3 regions of the Serratia sp. K1WW1 genome follow, and region 1 is predicted to be linked to each of the others. Evidence: predicted binding sites of a transcription regulator. Region 1 holds the regulator's gene; each other region holds the start of a gene.

Region 1 (3,282 bases):
GTTCAACAACGCCGCCCAGGTCTGGAACCACACCTTCTATTGGCACTGTTTATCACCGCAAGGTGGTGGCGAGCCAACGGGCGCAGTGGCAGAGGCGATCAATAAGTCATTCGGCTCCTTCGCCGCCTTTAAAGAGCAGTTCACCGATGCCGCCGTGAAAAACTTCGGCGCTGGCTGGACCTGGCTGGTGAAAAAAGCGGACGGCAGTCTGGCGATTGTCAGCACCTCGAATGCGGCAACCCCGCTGACCGGCGCAGACGTTCCGCTATTGACCGTTGACGTGTGGGAACATGCTTACTACATCGACTACCGCAATGCGCGGCCAAAGTACCTGGAAAACTTCTGGGCGTTGGTGAACTGGGCGTTCGTGGCAGAAAACCTGGCTTAACGACGGGTGGCTAGCTAATAATAAGGCGCGGCATCAAGCTGCGCCTCTGTTTTTCTGCTGCGGATCAGTTCAATGCGGCAATAAAACTGAAAGCAATAATCATTGCCAAGGCACCCACGGTGGTGAGTAATGACATCTTCAAATCGGTATCCATATACAACTCCCTCTCAGATTGGCTTTTCCAGAGCATAAGCCACACAGTTTATACGTCAAATCATTTTCCCACAGTTCGTGATTAAAATCTTGTTATGATTTCCCCGCTGATAATTACCGATTAGCTCTTCCACTTTTCTTCAATATGCGACAAAATCCGCAGTTCACAACTGCGTACCGATAAACTGCCCCTCCCTGTTCAAGCGATTTACGACTTCAGCACTAAAAACTCAGTTTTCGCTTATCTGGGAAAGGATCTACGCAGGCAAACGATTAACATCATACTTACATGCTGTAACATGTGGGTTTAGGAGTCATTTTTTACATGGCAACGATTAAAGATGTGGCCAAACGCGCTGGCGTTTCTACCACTACCGTTTCGCACGTTATCAATAAAACGCGTTTCGTCGCCGAAGATACCAAAACGGCCGTTTGGGCCGCCATCAAAGAGCTGCACTATTCACCCAGCGCCGTGGCCCGCAGCCTCAAGGTCAACCACACCAAATCGATCGGTTTGCTCGCCACTTCGAGCGAGGCCCCCTATTTTGCCGAAGTGATCGAAGCGGTGGAAAACAGCTGCTACAGCAAAGGCTATACCCTGATCTTGTGTAACTCGCACAATAATCTGGATAAACAGCAAGCCTATCTGGCGATGTTGGCGCAAAAACGCGTCGATGGCCTGCTGGTGATGTGCTCAGAATATCCAGATCAGCTACTGGGCATGCTGGAAGATTACCGTAATATTCCCATGGTGGTGATGGATTGGGGTACCGCGCGCGGAGACTTCACCGATACCATTATCGACAATGCCTTCGAGGGCGGCTACCTGGCAGGCCGCTACCTGATCGAACGTGGCCACCGTGACATCGGTGCCATTCCTGGTCAACTGGCGCGTAATACCGGTGGAGGTCGCCACCAGGGCTTTCTGAAAGCCATGAAGGAAGCCAACATCGAAGTGCGCGAAGAATGGATCGTGCAGGGGGATTTCGAGCCTGAATCTGGCTATAAAGCCATGCATCAGATCCTGTCGCAAAAGCATCGTCCAACCGCCGTTTTCTGTGGCGGCGATATTATGGCCATGGGGGCGATCTGCGCCGCCGATGAGCTGGGGTTGCGTGTACCGCAGGATATCTCGGTGATTGGCTACGACAACGTGCGTAATGCCCGCTACTTCACCCCGGCGCTGACCACCATTCACCAGCCGAAAGAGCGCCTGGGCGAGATGGCCTTTACCATGCTGTTGGATCGCATTATCAGCAAGCGTGAAGAATCGCAGGTGATTGAAGTGCATCCAAAACTCATCGAGCGCCGCTCAGTCGCCGATGGTCCTTTTGTCGATTACCGCCGTTAACTCCTGTTGGGGCGCTGCAATACTGCGCCCGATTAAGCACCCGGCTCCTCTTCACTGAGCCATTCCTGATTGAGCGTTTCGCTGTCGCCCAGATAGTCCAACAGCCAGGCCATGGCCGGAGACTGGGCGTTTTGCTGCCAGGTCAAGCAGCAGGCGCTAGGCGGGAAAGGCTCATGCAGTGGTAATACCACCAGTTCGCCACTTTGTACCAACGGCAATACCCGATGCGCGGGTACCATGCCCACACACAGCCCGGCACGCAAACAATCTACCGCCGAAACCCAGTCCGGCACGGTCAATCGCCGCTGGTTGTCCAGCGACCAGGTCACCCGCTTGGGTAAATTGCGCGAAGTATCTTCCAACAGCAACGAGGGATAAGGTCGTAGCTGATCGTCTCGCAGCTTTCCTTGCAAGGCGGCCAGCGGATGTTTAGCATGGACTACGCAGAGCCAATTCATAAAGCCCATATCGCGAAAGGCAAAACCGCCGCCCACCGGCACCGCACGTGTTGCACCAATGGCCATCTCAGCGCGGCCATCGACCAGCGCATCCCACACGCCGTTGAAGACTTCCGGCTGTACCATCAGTTCCACGTCGGGAAAATGGCGATAAAAATCCAGCACCAGCTGGCGGCTGCGCTGGGGTTTGACGATCAGATCGACCGCAATCCGCAGTTGCCCGCGCCAACCGTTTGCCACCTGCTGACACTGCCGTCGGGTATCGAGCATTTTTTTGATAACAACTCGCGCCTCCTTAATAAACAGCGCCCCCGCTGGCGTGAGTTCCACATCGCGGTGACGGCGTTCAAACAAAGGCACTGCCAGCCATTGCTCCAGTTGACGCACCGTATAGCTCACAGCAGAAGGAACGCGGTGCAACTCCTGTGCCGCCGCGCTGAAACTGCCGGTCCGCGCTACCGCATCTACTACATCGAGTGAATATTCAGACCACATATGTTTGCCTTCAAATTTTTTAACAGCACCTTGCAAATATTACCGTTTCACAAGCAGAGATCCAGCCGTATACACTTGCCGGCGCTTCAAAACCTGCGACAACATAATTTTAACGAGAAATAGCAATGCGAAATTTTGGATTTATGTTCTACCTGGCCGGCCTGAGTATGTTGGGCTATCTGGCTACCGATATGTACCTGCCCGCCTTTGGGGCAATGCAGCAGGATCTGCAAATCTCCGCTGGGGCGATCAGCGCCAGCCTGAGTATCTTCCTGGCAGGCTTTGCCTTTGCCCAGTTGCTGTGGGGGCCGCTGTCCGACCGTATTGGCCGTAAGCCCGTGTTATTGATTGGCCTTGCGCTGTTCGCCGTCGGCTGCCTCGGTATGCTTTGGGTCGAGAACGTGGCACAACTGTGGTCACTGCGCTTTATTCAAGCC
Region 2 (3,282 bases), 1.8 Mb from region 1:
TAGATTGAGCTCAAACTGACAATATCATTGATTATTATCGCGGGCACCGTTTCTTCGGCACCCGCACTTGGCACGCAAATTAATCAATAACATTCTTACCTGATAATGTTACCAAGAGACTGAGCCTTACAGCACCTTATGCGGGCCGAAGCATTCGTAGTGGATACGTTCGGCCTCCACGCCCATCTCAAGCAACTGCTTACCCACGTGCTGCATAAACGGCACCGGGCCACAGAAGTAGTAATGCATCTGCGGATCGCTTAACTCGCTACGCAATGCGCTCAGATCCATCAGGCCCTGGCTGTGATAATCGCGGCCCTGCACATCATCGGTATTGGGTTCACGGTACCAGACATGACGGCTCAGATTAGGCATACGTCCGGCGATATCCGCCACTTCGTCGGCAAAAGCATGCACCGCACCGTTTTCTGCGGCATGTAACCAGTGGATGTTGGCCGGATGCTGATTGTTGTGCAGGGCGTTAAGCATCCCCAGCATTGGCGTTTGGCCAACGCCTGCCGAGATTAATGCCACTGGCGTAGTCGGTTCTACCTGCAGGAAGAAATCGCCGTGTGGTGCCGCGAGATGAATGATATCGCCTTCTTTGGCCTGCTGATGCAGGAAGTTGGAAACGGCGCCCCGTTCCTCACGTTTGACCGCGATGCGGTAATATTCCCCGTTCGATGCGGTGGTAAGTGAATATTGGCGGATCTCCTGGTGTTGCAGGCTGTCATCGTTAATATAAACCGCCAGATACTGGCCTGGCTGGTAATCGGCCACGCGGCCACCATCTACTGGCGCCAGTACAAAGCTGGATATGACGTTGCTCTGCGGCTGTTTTTTCACGATGCGGAAGGCACGTAAATCACGCCAGCCACCGTCACTCTTTTCCGTTTCCTGATAGATCTGGCCCTCACGCTGAATAAACACGTTGGCCAGCACCCCGTAGGCTTTTCCCCAGGCATCAAGCACTTCCTGGCCAGGGCTGAGCATTTCGTCCAACGTGGCTAACAGGTGGTGGCCGACAATCTGATACTGATCGGGCTGGATATTGAAGCTGGCGTGCTTCTGGGCAATGCGTTCTACCGCAGGCAGCAGGGCGGCCAGGTTTTCAAGATTGCTGGCGTAAGCGCAGATTGCATCGAACAACGCCTGGCGCTGATCGCCGTTACGCTGGTTGCTCATATTGAAAATATCTTTCAATTCAGGGTTATGGGCAAACATGCGATCGTAGAAGTGGGCGGTCAGTTTGGGGCCGGTTTCGGCTAACAGGGGAATGGTAGATTTAACGGTGGCGATGGTTTGACTATCCAGCATGGTGAGGCTCCTTGGGGATGTTTTTATGATGATCTAATAAATGCATTTTAAATGCATCTTATGAATTAATCCCGCGCTTGTAAATATCCTTGTTGTGGTTGCGGGGTTGTTAACCGTCGATCGCCTTCACAGAACATGAAAAAAGCGCATTTTGTTGATGAGTAAAACTCCGTTGCCAAAATGCGGTCTTTAAGGGTTCAAAGCCTTACGCCACGTGATGCCAATCGTTTGCGTAAAAACCTCTGTCAAGACCTATCTTCGATAGGCCGAAACGGTTTACACTGTTGCCCAGCACCCGTAGGGGTAAATTAAGTTAGCTGATTTCAGTCAGGAGATGCCGGATGTTAAAGCGTGAAATGAACATTGCTGATTATGATGCCGAACTGTGGCATGCAATGGAGCAGGAAGTAGTGCGTCAGGAAGAGCACATTGAGCTGATTGCGTCTGAGAACTACACCAGCCCGCGCGTGATGCAGGCCCAGGGTTCCCAACTGACCAACAAATACGCAGAAGGCTATCCGGGCAAGCGTTACTACGGCGGTTGCGAATACGTTGATATCGTTGAGCAACTGGCGATCGATCGCGCCAAAGAGCTGTTCGGTGCCGACTATGCCAACGTGCAGCCTCACTCAGGTTCCCAGGCTAACTTTGCCGTTTATACCGCGCTGCTGCAGCCGGGCGACACCATCCTGGGGATGAACCTGGCACACGGCGGCCACCTGACGCACGGTTCACCGGTGAACCTGTCCGGTAAACTGTATAACGTGGTGCCTTACGGTATCGACGAAACTGGGCAGATTGACTATAACGATCTGGCCAAACAGGCGCAGACCCACAAACCAAAAATGATCATCGGCGGCTTCTCTGCCTTCTCTGGTGTGGTTGATTGGGCAAAAATGCGTGAAATCGCTGACAGCATCGGCGCTTATCTGTTCGTGGATATGGCACACGTGGCGGGCCTGATTGCCGCTGGCGTTTACCCGAACCCGGTTCCTCATGCCCACGTCGTGACCACCACTACCCATAAAACGCTGGCGGGTCCGCGTGGCGGCCTGATCCTGGCCAAAGGTGGTGATGAAGAGCTGTATAAGAAGCTGAACTCTGCCGTCTTCCCTGGCGGCCAGGGCGGCCCGCTGATGCACGTGATCGCCGGTAAAGCGGTAGCGTTGAAAGAAGCGATGGAGCCTGAGTTCAAGGTTTACCAGCAGCAAGTGGCCGATAACGCCAAAGCGATGGTGAAAGTGTTCCTGGATCGCGGTTACAAAGTGGTTTCCGGCGGCACCTATAACCACCTGTTCCTGCTGGATCTGGTAGATAAGAACCTGACCGGTAAAGAAGCCGATGCCGCGTTGGGCCGTGCTAACATCACCGTTAACAAAAACAGCGTACCAAACGATCCGAAGAGCCCGTTTGTGACTTCTGGCATCCGTCTGGGTACCCCTGCGGTGACTCGCCGTGGCTTTAAAGAAGCCGAAGTGCGTGAACTGGCTGGCTGGATCTGTGACGTGCTGGACAACCTGAACGACGAAGCCACCATCGAACGTACCAAGAAGAAAGTGCTGGATATCTGCGCTCGCTTCCCGGTTTACGCCTAAGAACTTCGATTGCTTTGCAGATAAAACCCGCCTCGGCGGGTTTTTTTAGCGTTGTTGCAGCTAAACTGTGAACTGCTTTGCACTCTGGCCCTTTGAGCATGAATGAAGATTGCTGCAAGGTGTGAGCTCTGTCAAAGTATTGCCCTCATCCTGGAGGGAACATGGTTCTGCAATCAACGCGTTGGCTCGCTCTCAGTTATTTCACGTACTTCTTTTCCTATGGCATCTATCTACCGTTTTGGAGCGTTTGGTTAAAAGGTGAGGGCATACCGCCTGAAACCATCGGTATCTTGCTCGGCGCTGGCCTGGTGGCGCGCTTCCTCGGTAGCCTGCTGATTGCTCCACGTGTAAAAGATCCCTCCTATTTAAT
Region 3 (3,282 bases), 460 kb from region 1:
GCACATCGATACCGGCCCGGTGCGGACCTGGTAATCATTGTGCATCATGATCGCTGAATGGCACCCGCCCCTTGGGCGTGGTGCCGTTGTCGTTGGAGCTTTATGAAATACCATATTATCCCCGTTACGGCGTTCAGTCAGAACTGTACGCTCATCTGGTGCGACGTGACCAAACAGGCGGCGCTGGTCGATCCTGGTGGCGATCCGGAAAAACTGAAGGCGGCCATTGCCGAAAAGGGCGTGCAGGTCAGCCAGATTTTGCTGACGCACGGCCATCTCGATCACGTAGGCGCAGCGGCAGAAATGGCCGAGCATTATCAGGTGCCCATCTATGGGCCGGATAAGGAAGATGCCTTCTGGCTTGAAGGTTTGCCAGCACAGAGCCGTATGTTTGGCCTGGATGAATGCGCTGCTCTAACGCCGACCAAATGGCTGGAGGAGGGGGATAAAGTGCAGGTAGGCGAAATGTCGTTGAACGTACTGCATTGCCCTGGCCATACACCTGGTCATATCGTTTTTATCAACGAACAGGCGCGTTTGGCATTAGTGGGTGACGTATTGTTCAACGGTGGCGTTGGCCGCAGCGATTTCCCGCGCGGTGACCATCAGGCGCTAATCGCTTCAATCCGCAACAAATTACTGCCTCAGGGCGACGATATGGCGTTTATTCCAGGGCATGGCCCGATGTCTACCTTTGGCCATGAACGTCAAACCAACCCGTTCCTGCGCGAAGAACCGGCTATCTGGTAAAGACAGCTCTCGGCAATGCCCCTCACCCTAACCCTCTCCCACAGGGAGAGGGGACCGAATGTGCCACAATTATCACCAGTATCTGACTGCGGCACTGAACAAACTCCCTCTCCCACAACAACTTTGTCCATGCTCCCCCTGTCTGCACATTGGGAGAGGGTTGGGGTGAGGGGAGATTGATAGCCAAAACTTGCAAGCATTAGGGGCGCAAATGCGCCCCTTTTTCAATGCAAAATCAACTTACAGCACGGCAACGATGGCTTCGCACAGCGGCGCCATATTGTCCGGTGTCATCCCTGCCACGTTAACGCGGCCGGAGTTAACGGCATACACGCCAAATTCATCACGCAGACGCAGAACCTGCTCTTTGGTCAGGCCGCTGAAAGAGAACATGCCGTTCTGGTTGATGATGAAGCTGAAATCCTGCTGCGCCCCTTTCTCCTGCAAGGTGTTGACGAACAGCTGGCGCATACGGTGAATGCGCTGGCGCATGTCGGTCAGCTCTTGTTCCCAAATGGCGCGCAGCGCCGGGTTACCCAAGATGGTGGCAACTACGGCCGCACCGTGTGACGGCGGGTTCGAGTAGTTGGCACGGATCGCGGCTTTCACCTGGCTGAAGGCGCGCTCGGCGGTTTCTGCATCGGCAGCTACCACGGTGCAGGCACCGACACGCTCGTTATACAGGCCAAAGTTCTTCGAGTAGGAGCTGGCAACGATCAGTTCCTGATGTTTGGCAGCAAAGATACGCAGACCCTGGGCATCTTCTTCCAGACCCTTGGCGAAGCCTTGGTAAGCGAAGTCAAACAGCGGCAACCAGCCCTTGGCTACGGAGAGTTCAGCCAACTGAGCCCATTGTGCTTCGGTTGGATCGATACCGGTAGGGTTATGGCAGCAACCGTGGAATAGCACTACGTCGCCGGCCTGAGCCTGGTTCAGGCTGGTGAGCAAACCGTCGAAGTCCAGCGCATGGTTGGCGGCGTCGTAATAGTTGTATTCCAACACTTCCAGGCCAACGGCACCAAAGACGTTTTTATGGTTTGGCCAGCTTGGATTGCTGACCCAGATACGCTTGGCGCTGGTCTGGTTGGCAATAAAGTCGGCCGCGACACGCAGGGCACCGGTACCACCAGGGGTTTGCGCGGTACGGGCACGCTTGTCGGCAATGATTGGGCTCTGCTTGCCGAACAACAGTTCTTGCGTGCAGCTGGCAAATTCAGGAATACCTTCAATACCCAGGTAGTTTTTGGTGGTCTCATTTTCCAGCAGATACTGCTCAGCTTTCTTGACGCTGGTCAGCACCGGCGTTTTGCCAGTTTCGTCTTTATAGACGCCTATCCCTAAGTTGATTTTATTCTCACGCTTGTCGGCGCGGAAAATGTCGGTCAGACCCAGAATCGGATCGGCAGGTGCAGCGGTGATTTTTTCAAACATGTCAGATGCTTCCATGGCCTAGAGTTAAGCAGACAGAAACATCAGGGTAGCGCCAGTTATCGCCTTTGCCAACCGTTTGCGAGAAAAACACCTCGATCTTGTGACGGCGGCAGATTCAGCACAAAAAATGACGGGGAAGGGCGGATTGGCAGAATAAAAAATTGGCGGAAGCGCTAAAAACAAAAACAGGGCCGAAGCCCTGTTTTTAACTTAGCTGACGGTGAACCGTCATCAAGTGCAACAACTTAGAACTGGTAAACCAGACCGGTAGCTACGATGTTGTCAGTAGCGATCTTGTTAGCACGAGTGAAGTCGTTTTCGTCCAGCAGGTTGATTTTGTAATCAACGTAGGTAGACATGTTTTTGTTGAAGTAGTAAGTAGTACCTACATCAATGTATTTAACCAGGTCTTGATCGTCGCCGTAAGTGCTACCCAGGTTCTTACCTTTAGACTGCAGGTAAGCGATAGATGGACGCAGGCCGAAATCGAACTGGTACTGTGCTACCACTTCAAAGTTCTGAGTTTTGTTAGCGATAGAACCGTCGAAATCACCGAATGGAGTCATGTTGCGAGTTTCTGCATACATGGTTGCCAAGTAGACGTTGTTCGCGTCGTATTTAGCACCAACGGTCCATGCTTCAGCATTTTTACCCTGAGCAGTAGAGAAGCGAGTTTGCGCGTCAGTACGGTCAGAACCAGAGTAGGCAGCACCCACGCTCACGCCTGAATCCATGATTGCGTAGGTAGAAGACACACCCCAACCGTCGCCGTTTTGCTTGTTGATTTCACGCTTGTCGTTTTCGTTCTTGCCTTGGTACTGCAGAGCGAAGTTCAGGCCATCAACCAGACCGAAGAAGTTGTTGTTACGGTAAGTAGCAACGCCGTTGGTACGGCCAGTCATGAAGTTGTCGGTGTAGGTGTAAGTATCGCCACCGAACTCTGGCAGCATATCTGTCCAGCCTTCAACGTCATACACTACGCCGTAGTTACGACCATAATCGAATGAACCGAACTCAGCAAACTTCAGACCCGCGAAGCCCAGACGAGTTTTAGTACCTTCGGTACCTTGTGACTCAGCGTGGTTAGCTTGCACGTTGTAT

What was found. The regulator PurR, encoded in region 1, represses purine synthesis genes. The targets are predictions, from matches to a motif close to CANGCAAACGTTTGCNTG.
Region 2: the regulator PurR is predicted to act here: its motif matches at 1,535-1,552, upstream of glyA (serine hydroxymethyltransferase).
Region 3: the regulator PurR is predicted to act here: its motif matches at 2,247-2,264, upstream of ACX9GU_RS17085 (amino acid aminotransferase).

Annotation. Positions count from the first base shown of each region.
Region 1 covers NZ_CM147697.1:3,305,977-3,309,258, forward strand. Annotated here, with positions in the region: gene sodB (superoxide dismutase [Fe]) at 1-388, shown strand, start outside; gene cydH (cytochrome bd-I oxidase subunit CydH) at 453-542, opposite strand; gene purR (HTH-type transcriptional repressor PurR) at 867-1,892, shown strand; gene punR (DNA-binding transcriptional activator PunR) at 1,925-2,845, opposite strand; gene punC (purine nucleoside transporter PunC) at 2,971-3,282, shown strand, end outside.
Region 2 covers NZ_CM147697.1:1,487,412-1,490,693, forward strand. Annotated here, with positions in the region: gene hmpA (NO-inducible flavohemoprotein) at 127-1,317, opposite strand; gene glyA (serine hydroxymethyltransferase) at 1,659-2,912, shown strand; gene ACX9GU_RS06810 (3-phenylpropionate MFS transporter) at 3,074-3,282, shown strand, end outside.
Region 3 covers NZ_CM147697.1:3,763,348-3,766,629, reverse strand. Annotated here, with positions in the region: gene mepK (peptidoglycan L,D-endopeptidase MepK) at 1-34, shown strand, start outside; gene ACX9GU_RS17090 (MBL fold metallo-hydrolase) at 103-750, shown strand; gene ACX9GU_RS17085 (amino acid aminotransferase) at 991-2,181, opposite strand; gene ompC (porin OmpC) at 2,427-3,282, opposite strand, start outside.